Regions from separate parts of the Nocardia sp. PE-7 genome, predicted to be linked through region 1. Evidence: predicted binding sites of a transcription regulator. Region 1 holds the regulator's gene; the other holds the start of a gene.

Region 1 (6,183 bases):
CTCGGCCAACTGGGCTTCCACACCGCCTACCGCTTCAGTGATCTGCTGGCGCCGCTCGGCATCAAGCCGCGCCACTTCGGCATGCTGAAGCTCCTGAACGCCCATGACGGCCGCACTCAGCAGGAGCTCGGCGAGGCGCTGGATATCCACCGCAATGTGATGGTCGGCCTGGTGGACGACCTGGAGAAACGCAACCTCGTGGAGCGTCGACGCCACCCGAACGACCGCCGTGCCCACGCCCTTCATCTCCTGCCCGCCGCCCATGCCCTCCTGGCCGAGGCCGAGCAGCGGGTGGCCGAGTTGGACGCCGAACTCCTGGCCCCGTTGGCTCCCGAGGATCGTGCGGTCTTCCTCGATCTCCTGCGTCGCACCGCCGAAGGCAACGGCCTTCGTCCCGGCATCCACCCCGGCCTCACTCGATAACGCTGTGTCCGGACCGTCACGATCCAGCATCGAGGGCTGCAGTTGAGCGCACTCGTGGCAAGAATGGCCGGGGGTCGGGAAGTTTTTTTCGGGTGGCGGGAATGAATCGCCGCAGCTACTGGTTGTGCCGATCAACAACCTGAGCGAACCTGACTCAACTTCGGGTTGACTCACGGTGGATCTCGAAGGCAGGATTGAGCCCACTACGCTCAGCGTTGCAATAACCGAACGTCAAACAGGAGGAAACCACTATGGCTCGTGCGGTCGGAATCGACCTCGGGACCACGAACTCCGTCGTCGCCGTGCTCGAAGGCGGCGAGCCGGTCGTCGTCGCGAACTCGGAAGGCTCGCGCACCACCCCCTCGATCGTCGCCTTCGCGAAGAACGGCGAGGTTCTCGTCGGTCAGCCCGCGAAGAACCAGGCGGTCACCAACGTCGACCGCACCATCCGCTCGGTCAAGCGCCACATCGGCACCGACTGGAACGTCGAGATCGACGACAAGAAGTACACGCCGCAGGAGATCTCCGCGCGCACGCTGATGAAGCTGAAGCGCGACGCCGAGGCCTACCTGGGCGAGGAGATCACCGACGCCGTGATCACCGTCCCGGCCTACTTCGAAGACGCCCAGCGTCAGGCCACCAAGGAAGCCGGCCAGATCGCCGGTCTCAACGTGCTGCGCATCGTCAACGAGCCCACCGCGGCCGCGCTCGCGTACGGCCTGGACAAGGGCGACAAAGAGCAGACCATCCTGGTCTTCGACCTCGGCGGCGGCACCTTCGACGTCTCGCTGCTGGAAATCGGCGAGGGCGTCGTCGAGGTCCGCGCGACCTCCGGTGACAACCACCTCGGTGGCGACGACTGGGACGAGCGCGTCGTCTCCTGGCTGGTCGACAAGTTCAAGGCGTCCTCGGGCATCGACCTGACCAAGGACAAGATGGCCATGCAGCGTCTGCGTGAGGCTGCCGAGAAGGCCAAGATCGAACTGTCCTCGGGTCAGAGCACCTCGATCAACCTGCCCTACATCACCGTCGACGCGGACAAGAACCCGCTGTTCCTCGACGAGCAGCTCACCCGCTCGGAGTTCCAGAAGATCACCTCTGATCTGCTGGATCGCACCCGCGCGCCGTTCCAGTCCGTGATCAAGGACTCGGGCCTGAACGTGGCCGATATCGACCACGTCGTGCTCGTCGGTGGCTCCACCCGTATGCCCGCCGTGTCCGACCTGGTCAAGGAACTGACCGGCGGCCGTGAGCCCAACAAGGGCGTGAACCCGGACGAGGTCGTCGCCGTCGGCGCCGCCCTGCAGGCCGGCGTGCTCAAGGGCGAGGTCAAGGACGTTCTGCTGCTCGATGTCACCCCGCTGTCGCTGGGTATCGAGACCAAGGGCGGCGTGATGACCAAGCTCATCGAGCGCAACACCACCATCCCCACCAAGCGCTCGGAAACCTTCACCACCGCTGACGACAACCAGCCTTCGGTGCAGATCCAGGTGTTCCAGGGTGAGCGCGAGATCGCCTCGCACAACAAGCTGCTCGGCTCCTTCGAGCTCACCGGCCTGCCCCCGGCCCCGCGCGGCGTGCCGCAGATCGAGGTCACCTTCGACATCGATGCCAACGGCATCGTGCACGTCACCGCGAAGGACAAGGGCACCGGCAAGGAAAACAAGATCAAGATCCAGGACGGCTCCGGTCTGTCCAAGGAAGAGATCGACCGCATGGTCGCCGACGCCGAGGCGCACGCCGCCGACGACAAGGCGCGCCGTGAAGAGGCCGAGACCCGCAACCAGGCCGAGTCGCTGGTGCACCAGACCGAGAAGTTCATCAACGAGCAGAAGCTGAGCGAGGGTGGCGCACAGGTCTCCGCCGATCAGCTGGCGAAGGTGGAGACCGCGGTCGCCGAGGCCAAGCAGGCACTCGAGGGCACCGACATCTCCGCGGTGAAGTCCGCCGTGGAGAAGCTGGCCACCGAGTCGCAGGCCCTCGGCCAGGCGATCTACGAGGCCACCGCCGCCGCCGACGCGCAGTCCGGCAACGGCGCGGGCACGAGCCAGGCCGATGACGATCAGGTCGTCGACGCGGAGGTCGTGGACGAGCCGGTCGACACGGACAAGAAGTGACCGAGGCGAACTCCTCCGAGCAGGAGTTGGTCGACGACATCCTGGAAGACACCGCGGACGAGAACGCGGAGGCCGCCACGGCGGACTCCGCCCTCGACGCCGACGTTGTCGAGCCGGAGAACGACGAGCTGGCCGAGCGCACCGCCGACCTGCAGCGGTTGACCGCGGAATACGCGAACTACCGCCGCCGGGTCGAGCGCGACCGTCAGGCCAACATCGATGCCGCCAAGGCGTCGGTGGTCACCGAATTGCTGGCGGTGCTGGACGATCTGGATCGGGCGAGGGCGCACGGCGACCTCGACTCCGGCCCACTGAAGTCCGTCGCCGACAAGCTCGAGACCGCGCTCACCAAGCAGGGTCTCGTCGAATTCGGTGCCACCGGTGACCCGTTCGACCCCACGCTGCACGAGGCAGTGCAGCACGAGGGTTCGGGCGCCGACCCGGTGATCGGCATCGTCATGCGCAAGGGCTATCGGTTCGGCGACCGGGTGCTTCGGCACGCGCTGGTCGGGGTAACCGATGCCGAGGCCGCGGGGGCATCGGATCCGGATGCCGGCGACAGTCAATAAGAACGCGAAAGGAGGAGATGCCCGGTGAGCCAACGGGAGTGGATCGAAAAGGACTTCTACAAGGAGCTGGGTGTCTCCTCCGGCGCCTCGCAGGACGAGATCAAGAAGGCCTACCGCAAGCTCGCCCGCGACCTGCACCCGGATTCCAACCCGGGTGACACCAAGGCCGAGGAGCGGTTCAAGACCGTCAGCGAAGCCAACGCGGTGCTGTCGGATCCGGCCAAGCGCAAGGAGTACGACGAGACGCGCCGCATGTTCGCGGGCGGTGGCGGCGGTGGCCGGGCCTACGGCGGCGGCGGGTTCAACCCCGGTGCGGGCGGCGGCTTCTCGCAGGACTTCAACATCGGCGACATCTTCGGTCAGGCCGGTGGCACCGGCGCCGCGGGCGACGGCGGGCTCGGCGATCTGCTGGGCGGGCTGTTCAACCGGGGTGGCGGCGGCGGCCGGGCGGCGGCTCGTCCGCGTCGCGGTTCCGATGTGGAGACCGAGACGACGCTGGGTTTCCGTGAGGCGGCCCAGGGCGTCACCGTTCCGCTGCGGATGACCAGTCCCTCGCCGTGCACCACCTGTCACGGCAGCGGGGCCAAGCCGGGCACCAGCCCGCGCGTGTGCCCGCACTGCAACGGTGCGGGCGTGGTCAGCCGTAATCAGGGCGCGTTCGGTTTCAGCGAGCCTTGTGACGACTGCCGCGGCACCGGGTCGATCATCGACGACCCGTGCACCGACTGCTCGGGCACCGGTATCCAGAACCGCACCCGCACCATCACCGTCCGGATTCCTCCGGGTGTGAGCGACGGTCAGAAGATCCGGCTGGCCGGTCAGGGCGAGGCGGGTCTGCGCGGTGCGCCTTCCGGTGATCTGTATGTCACCGTGCACGTCAGCCAGGACAAGGTCTTCGGCCGCCAGGGCGACGACCTCACCCTGGTGCTCCCGGTGAGCTACAGCGAATTGGTACTGGGGACAACAGTTTCGGTACCGACGCTCGACGGCAGGGTCGGCGTGAAGGTGCCCCCGGGCACCGCCGACGGGCGTATCCTGCGAGTTCGTGGTCGTGGCGTGCCCAAGCGTGGTGCGGCGGGCGGCGCCGGTGACCTGCTGGTCACGGTGAAGGTCGCGGTACCGCAATCGCTCGACTCCGACGCCACCGATGCGCTCAAGCGGTATCAGGAGGCGGAGAAGGCCAGTGGCTTCGAACCGCGTGCAGGATGGGCGGGTGCTTGATGTCCCCGCACATCGAGTTCAGCGCCCGGAGGAGGTAGCGCAGCGTGACCACGGAGGGCGTAGGGAGAGGCGCGGATAGCCCGGATCCGAAGTCTGTTTCGGGTGCGACCTCGCGTGCCGAGTTCTTCATGATCTCGGTGGCGGCTCAATTGGCAGGGATGCACGCGCAGACGTTGCGTACCTACGACCGGTTGGGTTTGGTCACCCCGCAACGGACATCGGGTGGCGGACGCCGGTATTCGGCCCGCGATGTCGAGGTGCTGCGCGAAGTGCAGCGCCTGTCGCAGGACGAAGGCGTCAACCTCGCCGGCATCAAGCGCATCATCGAGCTCACCAATCAGGTGGAGGCGTTGCAGCAGCGCGTCGAGGAGATGAGCGCGGAGATGGAGCGGTTGCGGGCGGGCTACCGGCCCGATCTGTCGCCGCCGGCGCGCAGTACCGCGCTCGTGGTGTGGCAGCCACGGCATCGTCGCTGAGCCGTCTTCTCTTCGACGAGCCCCCGGTTCGCTCCTCCGCTGTAGCGGACGCGAGCCGGGGGTTCGTCAGTCTCCGGTCAACCCCCGGCGACCGGCTGGTGACTCTCCAGCAACTCACTTATTCGCGATCCTGCTGATCGAAAGTAGCGTTGCGGCGCGCTGAGGTGGGGATTTATCACCATGGACGTCCAAAAGTTTGCTGACGGGATGCTGAATTCAGCTCGATCGGAAGGCAATTCGCCGACCCCGACCAGTCACTCCGGTGTGCCTACCCCGCGTGTCATGGCTCGGCGCGTCGGCTTACGGCAGGCCGTCGTCGTAGCGGGAGGGTCGCCCTACCAGGCGCTTTGATATCCAATTGTGTGGAATGCCGGGTACTTTGAGAAATCGTGAGCAAGTGTTCACCCTCAATTAACGGGCCACGGGTATGTTTTCATGGGAAACTGCTGGGAACCGCCTGGTATTTCAGGAATTACATGCGTGATGTTTAAGAGTACGATTCCTAAGCTGGCAAACCTCGCCTAGACTTCTCGCATCGGCTGCTGACGAGTGTCCTCCCAGCCCGTCACTCGCCGGCGCGGCTAGCGTTCGATGGCGAAACGAGGTTGTGACACATATGGATTCGCGGACTGTCGCTTTGATCCGTACTACGTTCAAGGCGGTTGCTGCGGAAGAAGGTGGACCCGAGAAGCTGTCGAGGTCGTTCTACTCGATCCTCTTCACGGACTACCCCGGTGTCCGAGACTACTTCCCGGCCGCCATGGATTCCCAGCGCGACCGACTGGTCACGGCGATCTCCTACGCCCTCGACCGCCTAGAGGAGCCCGACAAGCTGCTGCCGTTCCTGGCCCAGCTCGGGCGCGACCACCGTAAGTACGGCGTGCAACCGGCTCACTATGTGGCCGTGGCCAACTCGCTGAAGTCGGCCATGCGGTTGTTCGCCGGCGCGGAGATGTGGACCGATGAGGTCGCCACCGCGTGGGACGAGGGCCTTGCCACCATCAGCGGCGCCATGATCAGCGCGGCCGACAAGGAGATGACACCGGCTACCTGGACGGGCACCGTCGTCGAACATCGCGAGGTGCTGCGTAATCTCTCGATCGTTCGGGTCCAGCTCGACGTGCCGATGCAGTACGCCGCCGGTCAATATCTCAGCGTGCAGATCCCCTCGCGGCCGCGGATGTGGCGCTATCTCTCGCCCGCGAACCCGGCCAATCCCAACGGCGAGATCGAGTTCCACATTCGCGGAGTGCTCGGCGGCTGGGTCAGCCCCGCCATGGTCGCGCACACCGCCGTCGGCGATCAGTGGGCGCTCGGCTCCCCCCTCGGCGGCCTCGGCGTGCCACGCAACACCAAACGCAAGATGCTGATGGTCGG
Region 2 (6,183 bases), 230 kb from region 1:
ATTTCTACTTCGACGCGGTGCTCGCCAACGTCGCGCACACGCTGTTCGGCGCCCGCGCCGAGGACGTGCGGGTGGAACGGCATGTCTATCCGGTGCCGGCGCGGACCCGGGTGCGGGCAGGTGGCAGTGTGATCGAGCCGGGCACGGTCGGCGCCATCCACATGAGCTACCGCGGCTACCTCGGCGACCGGTTGTTCATGACCAATGCCGAATGCTGGCACGTCGGTCCGGGCAACGCCCACCTCGGGCCGGATCATCCGCACAGCCTGGCCGGCGGGCATGTGATCACGCTGGACGGCAGCCCCGCCCGGATCGAGATGCGCAACGAACTCGACGACGAGTCGTACGAGGGCGATTGGTCCGCGGTCACCGACATCTCGGTCAAGGCGATGCTCGACGTCATCCCGGAACTGTGCGCGGCGCCCGCTGGTGTCGCGACGCCCGATCTGAGCCCTCGATACCGTCTGGAGACAGCATGACCTCCCCGCTTCCGGTCGCGGTGCTCGGCGACGGGCCGCTCGCCGACCGGATCGCCGCACACCCCGATATCGCTGTCGCGCCGCCGTCCTCGGCCGCGGTGGTTGTCCACCTGACCGCCGACGTCGACGCGGTAGTCGCCCACCTCGGCGCGGGCCGCGACGTGGTGACCGCGCTGCCCCTCGAAGCACTCCCCCTGGACGAGGTGCGGGATGCCTGCCGCACCGGATCGTCCACGCTGCACGCCACCGGCGGCTTCCAGTCGGCGGTCGCGGCCCGGCTCACCCGCTCGCTCGCCGCGGCGACGCGGGAGATCACCAGCATCGAACTGATCGAGGAGCTCGAGCTACCCGACGACGGCGTGTATCCGTGGAACACGGTGCCGGACGAGATGGTGCCCGGTTACTACTTCTCCGGTCTGCGCGTACTGGAAGACGCCGCCTTCACCGGCGCACGCGCCGATACTCCCGAACAAGACGGTGCGGTCTACACCTTGGGTGACCGGATCACCTACCGATCGATCCGCACCCGAGGCACCGGCGCCGTGCCGCTGCGCTATCGCCTCGTCACCACCACCGCAGCGGGAACTGCCACGGCCACAGTCGATTTCCATCCCACCGACGGCGTCCACCCGGCCGATCATCTGACGTCGGTGGATCTGGTGAAGGCGATCGGTCCGGTGCACGCGAGCGAGCCCGGCATCGTCCTGCGTGATCTCGGCATCACCTATTTGGTCGCGGACGATCGGCTGCCGCGGTCCACTTAGCGTTGGATCTCGGTCTGATGGTCGGCTACCCGACGGGTTCTCAGGACAGCAGCTGCCGAACCCGGGCGGCCTCGCGGGTGAGGTGATCGCGCTCGGGCACGGTGGTCGCGGCGTGTGCGGCCTCGGAATACAGGGTGGCGGCCTGCGCGAGGTCGCCCGCCCGTTCGAGCAGGTAGGCGCGGGATGCGTTGTAGCGCGGCAGTTCCGGGTCGAGGTCGGCCAGTGCGGCCAGGCCCGCTCGGGGTCCGTCGGCCTCGCCGAGCGCGACCGCGCGGTTCAGGCGCACCACCGGGCTGTCGGTGAGGAGGAGCAGTTCGTCGTACCACTCCACGATCTGTACCCAGTCGGTTTCGGCGGTGCTGGGGGCATCGGCGTGCAGGGCGGCGATCGCGGCTTGGGCCTGGTATTCGCCCAGCCGGTCACGGGCCAAGGCGGCCTGCAGAATGGTCACCCCTTCGGCGATAAATCTTGTGTCCCAGCGTGTTCGGTCCTGCTCCGCGAGCGGCACCAGGCGGGAGCCTTCGGTGCGTGACGCCCGGCGAGCGTGGTGCAGCAGCATCAGTGCGAGCAGTCCCGAGACCTCGGGTTCGTCGGTCGAGGCGGCGAGCTGGCGGGTGAGCCGGATGGCTTCGGCCGCCAGATCGACGTCGCCGCTGTAGCCCTCGTTGAAGACGAGGTAGAGCACGCGCAGCACGGTCGCCGGATCGCTGGGACGGTCGAGCGGTAGGCCGGCAATCCGCTTCTTAGCCCGGCTGATCCGTTGCGCCATAGTGGATTCCGGTACGAGATAGGCCGTCGCGATCTGTCGAGTCGTCAGGCCGCCGACCGCGCGCAAGGTCAACGCGACGGCCGAGCCGGGAGACAGCGAAGGGTGCGCGCACAGGAAATACAGCCACAACGTGTCGTCCGTGGCGGGCACGGGTCCGGCTTCCGGCTCGGCATCGACGGCGAATTCCCGCCCCCGCCGCGATGTTTCGGCTCGTGTCGCATCGATGAACTTTCGCCAGGCGACGGCGACGAGCCAGCCTTTCGGATCGCGCGGTGGATCGTCGGGCCAGGCTTCCAGCGCCCGGATCAGCGCCTCCTGTACCGCGTCCTCGGCAGCGGCGAACTCGGCCCCGCGGCGGACGAGGATCCCGATCACCGCGGGGACGAGTTCGCGCACCAGCGCTTCGTTCATTCGGTCACCGTGGGCAATTCCGCGTAGAACGGCCGCAGTTCGAGCCACTCCTGGACCGGCTTCCCGCCCGCGCCCGGCGCAGCCGACAGCTCACCGGCCAGTTCGAGGGCCCGGTCATAGGTGTCGACGTCGATGATCATCCAGCCCGCGATCAGGTCCTTGGTCTCCGCGAACGGCCCGTCGGTGACCGGTGGGCGCCCCTCACCGTCGGAACGGACGAAGGTGCCCTGCGTGGTCAGCGCCTGACTGTCGACGTATTCGCCGGTCGATCGCAGCCGTGCGGCGAAATCCTCCATGTACCGGACATGAGCGGTCACCTCCTCCGGCGTCCACCGATCCATCGGCACGTCGTTCACCGGTGCGGGAGCGCCGCGGTAGTGCTTGAGCAGCAGGTACTTGGCCATGGTGTTCTCCTCGATTCGTTTCGGCCCATTCTGGCCGGGACAGGTCGGTTTCAGGCGTTCTGCCGTTCGGCCCGCTGCCCGATGAGTTCCTCGACCGCGGACGGCAGCGTGGTCTCGAAGTCGATGAGCTTGACCCAGGTCGGCGTGATGACGATCCGGACCATGCCCTCGTAGAGCGAATGGACCTCGGCCTCCCACTCGACGCGCTGCTCGGCGGTCATCTCGTAGCTGCCGTTCATCTCCAGGTATTCCGCCGGGATCCCGTCCACCACGTCCAGCTCCGCCTGCCCGCGGATCAGCAGCATCTTCGGCGGGTGCACCTCGGTGTCGATCGTCAGCGCGACCGCGGGGTTGTGTCGCAGCGAAGGCAGCTTCGGTGCGTTCGTCGACGTGCAGACGACGATCTCCGCGCCGTTCCAGGCGAAACCGACCGGCACATTGCGCGGCGTGCCGTCCTTGGCCACGTAGGCCATCCGGAGCAGGTCGCGGGCCAGCAGTTCCCGGCTGTACGGGCGGTTCAGGATCTCGGTGATCTCGTGCTGTTCCATGGCGGTCGCTCCTTCGATGTCGTCGAGGCCCGTTCGGCTGCTCGTACCCCTGGGACGGAGCCGCCCGCGCGTTCTCGACATCCCCGGCGAAAGAATTTCGGAGAACTTTTTCGCCGTGAGTGAACGGCGCCACCTGCAGGAACAAACCACCGGGGGGTCATGTTGAGTCAGCAAAGCTCAACTTTGGAAGGGTCGACATGACTTCAGCTCAGAACCTGCCGGTGCTGTTCCTGACCGATCCGATCGTGCTGCCGGGCATGGTCGTGCCCATCGAACTGGACGAATCCGCGCAGGCCGCCATCGATGCGGCGCAGGCCGCCAAAACCGGCTCGGTGCTGGTCGCACCGCGTCTGGACGAGGGGTACGCGTCCTACGGCGTCGTCGCCACCATCGAACAGGTCGGCCGGATGCGCGGCGGCGCGCCCGCGGCCGTGTTGAAGGCCGAGCGCAGGGCGCGGATCGGGCACGGGGTCACCGGGCCGGGTGCCGCACTGTGGGTGGAGGCCGAACTCGTCGAGGCGGCCGAGCCCGACGAACACACCACCGCGCTCGCCGCCGAGTACAAGAAGCTGGTCGTCGCCGTGCTCCAGCGGCGTGAGGCCTGGCAGATCATCGACATCGTCAACCAGCTCGACGATGCCGACGCCATCGCCGACACCGCGGGCTACGCGCCGTACCTGTCCGATGACCAGAAGCGCGAGTTGCTCGAGACGCCCGATGTCACGGTGCGGCTGACCAAGCAGATCGACTGGATCAAAGACCACATCGCCGAGGTCGAGGTCACCGACAAGATCTCCGAGGACGTCCGCGACGGCATGGAGAAGAGTCAGCGCGAGTTCCTGCTGCGCCAGCAGCTCAACGCCATCCGCAAGGAACTCGGCGAGGACGAACCCGACGGCGCCGACGACTACCGCACTCGCGTCGAGAACGCCGACCTGCCCGAGAACGTGCGCGCCGAGGCGCTGCGCGAGGTCGGCCGGTTGGAGCGCGCCAGCGACCAGAGCCCGGAATCGGGCTGGATCCGCACCTGGCTCGACACCGTGCTCGAACTGCCGTGGACGGTGAAAACCGAGGACAGCACCGATGTTTCGGCCGCCCGCGCGGTGCTCGACGCCGATCACCACGGCCTCGAAGAGGTCAAGGACCGCATGGTCGAGTACCTGGCGGTGCGTTCGCGGCGCGCCGCTCGTGGTCTCGAGGTGGTCGGTGGACGTGGTTCCGGCGCGGTGCTCGTGCTGGTCGGTCCGCCCGGTGTCGGTAAGACCTCGCTGGGCGAGTCGGTCGCGAAGGCCCTGGGCCGCAAGTTCGTTCGCGTCGCCCTCGGCGGTGTGCGCGACGAAGCCGAGATCCGTGGTCACCGTCGCACCTACGTCGGCGCGCTGCCCGGCCGGATCGTGCGGGCGGTGAAGGAGGCGGGTTCGATGAATCCCGTTGTCCTGCTGGACGAGATCGACAAGGTCGGCTCCGACTTCCGTGGTGATCCGGCGGCGGCTCTGCTCGAGGTCCTCGACCCCGCGCAGAACCACACCTTCCGCGATCACTACCTGGACCTGGACCTCGACCTGTCGAACATCCTGTTCATCGCGACCGCCAATGTCATGGACACCATCCCCGGTCCCCTGCTGGACCGCATGGAGCTCATCACCGTCGACGGTTACACCGAGGCCGACAAGGTGGCCATCGCCCGCGACTTCCTGGTCCCCCGCCAGCTGGAACGCAATGCGCTGACCGCGCAGGAAGTGTTGATCACCGACGCGGCGCTGCGCGAGATCGCGGCGAACTACACCCGCGAGGCCGGGGTGCGTCAGATGGAGCGGTTGGTGGCAAAAGCCCTGCGCAAGGCGGCAACTCGCCTCGTCACCGGTGACGCGGCCGGTCGCGCGCTCGGCTACGACCCGACGCTCGGCTACGACAATGTCATCGACCTCGAATCCGGTGCGCAGCCCGCTGGAGCGGTGACGTCCCTGGTCGTCGACATCGACAACCTGACCGACTACCTCGGCCGCCCCCGCTTCACCCCGGATTCGATGGAACGCACCTCGGTCCCTGGTGTGGCGACGGGCCTCGCGGTGACCGGGGCCGGCGGCGATGTGCTCTACATCGAGGCCAACGGCGCCGAGGGCGAACGCTCCCTCACTCTCACCGGCCAACTCGGCGATGTCATGAAGGAGTCCGCCCAGATCGCCCTCACCTACGTGCGCTCGCACCTGGAGGAAATCGGCATCGAACCCAAGGTCCTCGATCGCAATATCCACATCCACTTCCCCGCGGGCGCTGTCCCCAAGGACGGCCCGTCGGCGGGCGTCACCATGGTCACCGCCCTGGTGTCGCTGGCCCTCGGCCGCCCGGTCCGCGGCGATGTGGGCATGACCGGCGAGGTCACCCTCAACGGCAGCGTCCTGCCCATCGGCGGCGTGAAGCAGAAGCTCCTCGCCGCCCAGCGAGCCGGCTTGAAGACCGTCTTCATCCCCGCCCGCAACGAACCGGACCTCGACGAGGTCCCGGCCGAGGTGCTCGCCGCACTGGACGTCCGCCCCGTCGCCGACGTGGCAGACATCCTGGCCTACGCCATCGAACCCATCGCCGAACCCGCCGCCGACGGCAAGACCTTCGCCGTCAGCGCCTGATCCGAACCGTCGACGGGCCGTGCGCAGTCATCTGCGCACGGCCCGTTCGCCGTGTTCGCCCCCCGCTAGCGGCTGACGGTCGGCGGCAATACCGGGCCGTCGACGATGACCACTGCCAGCTGGTCGGTGTCGTAGTTGTCCTGGTCGTCGTCGAACTCGACATCGTCGTCGAATTCGTCGT

The links. The regulator HspR, encoded in region 1, represses chaperone genes until heat shock. The targets are predictions, from matches to a motif close to ANNTGAGTNNNNNNNACTCANNT.
Region 2: lon (endopeptidase La) is a predicted target of HspR. The motif match lies at 3,536-3,558, and genes of this name have one in related genera.

Annotation. Positions count from the first base shown of each region.
Region 1 covers NZ_CP129614.1:6,571,485-6,577,667, reverse strand. The annotation lists gene QX204_RS30840 (MarR family winged helix-turn-helix transcriptional regulator) at 1-423, shown strand, start outside; gene dnaK (molecular chaperone DnaK) at 675-2,540, shown strand; gene grpE (nucleotide exchange factor GrpE) at 2,537-3,109, shown strand; gene dnaJ (molecular chaperone DnaJ) at 3,134-4,330, shown strand; gene QX204_RS30820 (heat shock protein transcriptional repressor HspR) at 4,459-4,806, shown strand; gene QX204_RS30815 (globin domain-containing protein) at 5,423-6,183, shown strand, end outside.
Region 2 covers NZ_CP129614.1:6,802,394-6,808,576, reverse strand. The annotation lists gene QX204_RS31875 (hypothetical protein) at 1-479, shown strand, start outside; gene QX204_RS31870 (hypothetical protein) at 476-1,243, shown strand; gene QX204_RS31865 (RNA polymerase sigma factor) at 1,284-2,423, opposite strand; gene QX204_RS31860 (YciI family protein) at 2,420-2,827, opposite strand; gene QX204_RS31855 (pyridoxamine 5'-phosphate oxidase family protein) at 2,878-3,375, opposite strand; gene lon (endopeptidase La) at 3,573-6,002, shown strand.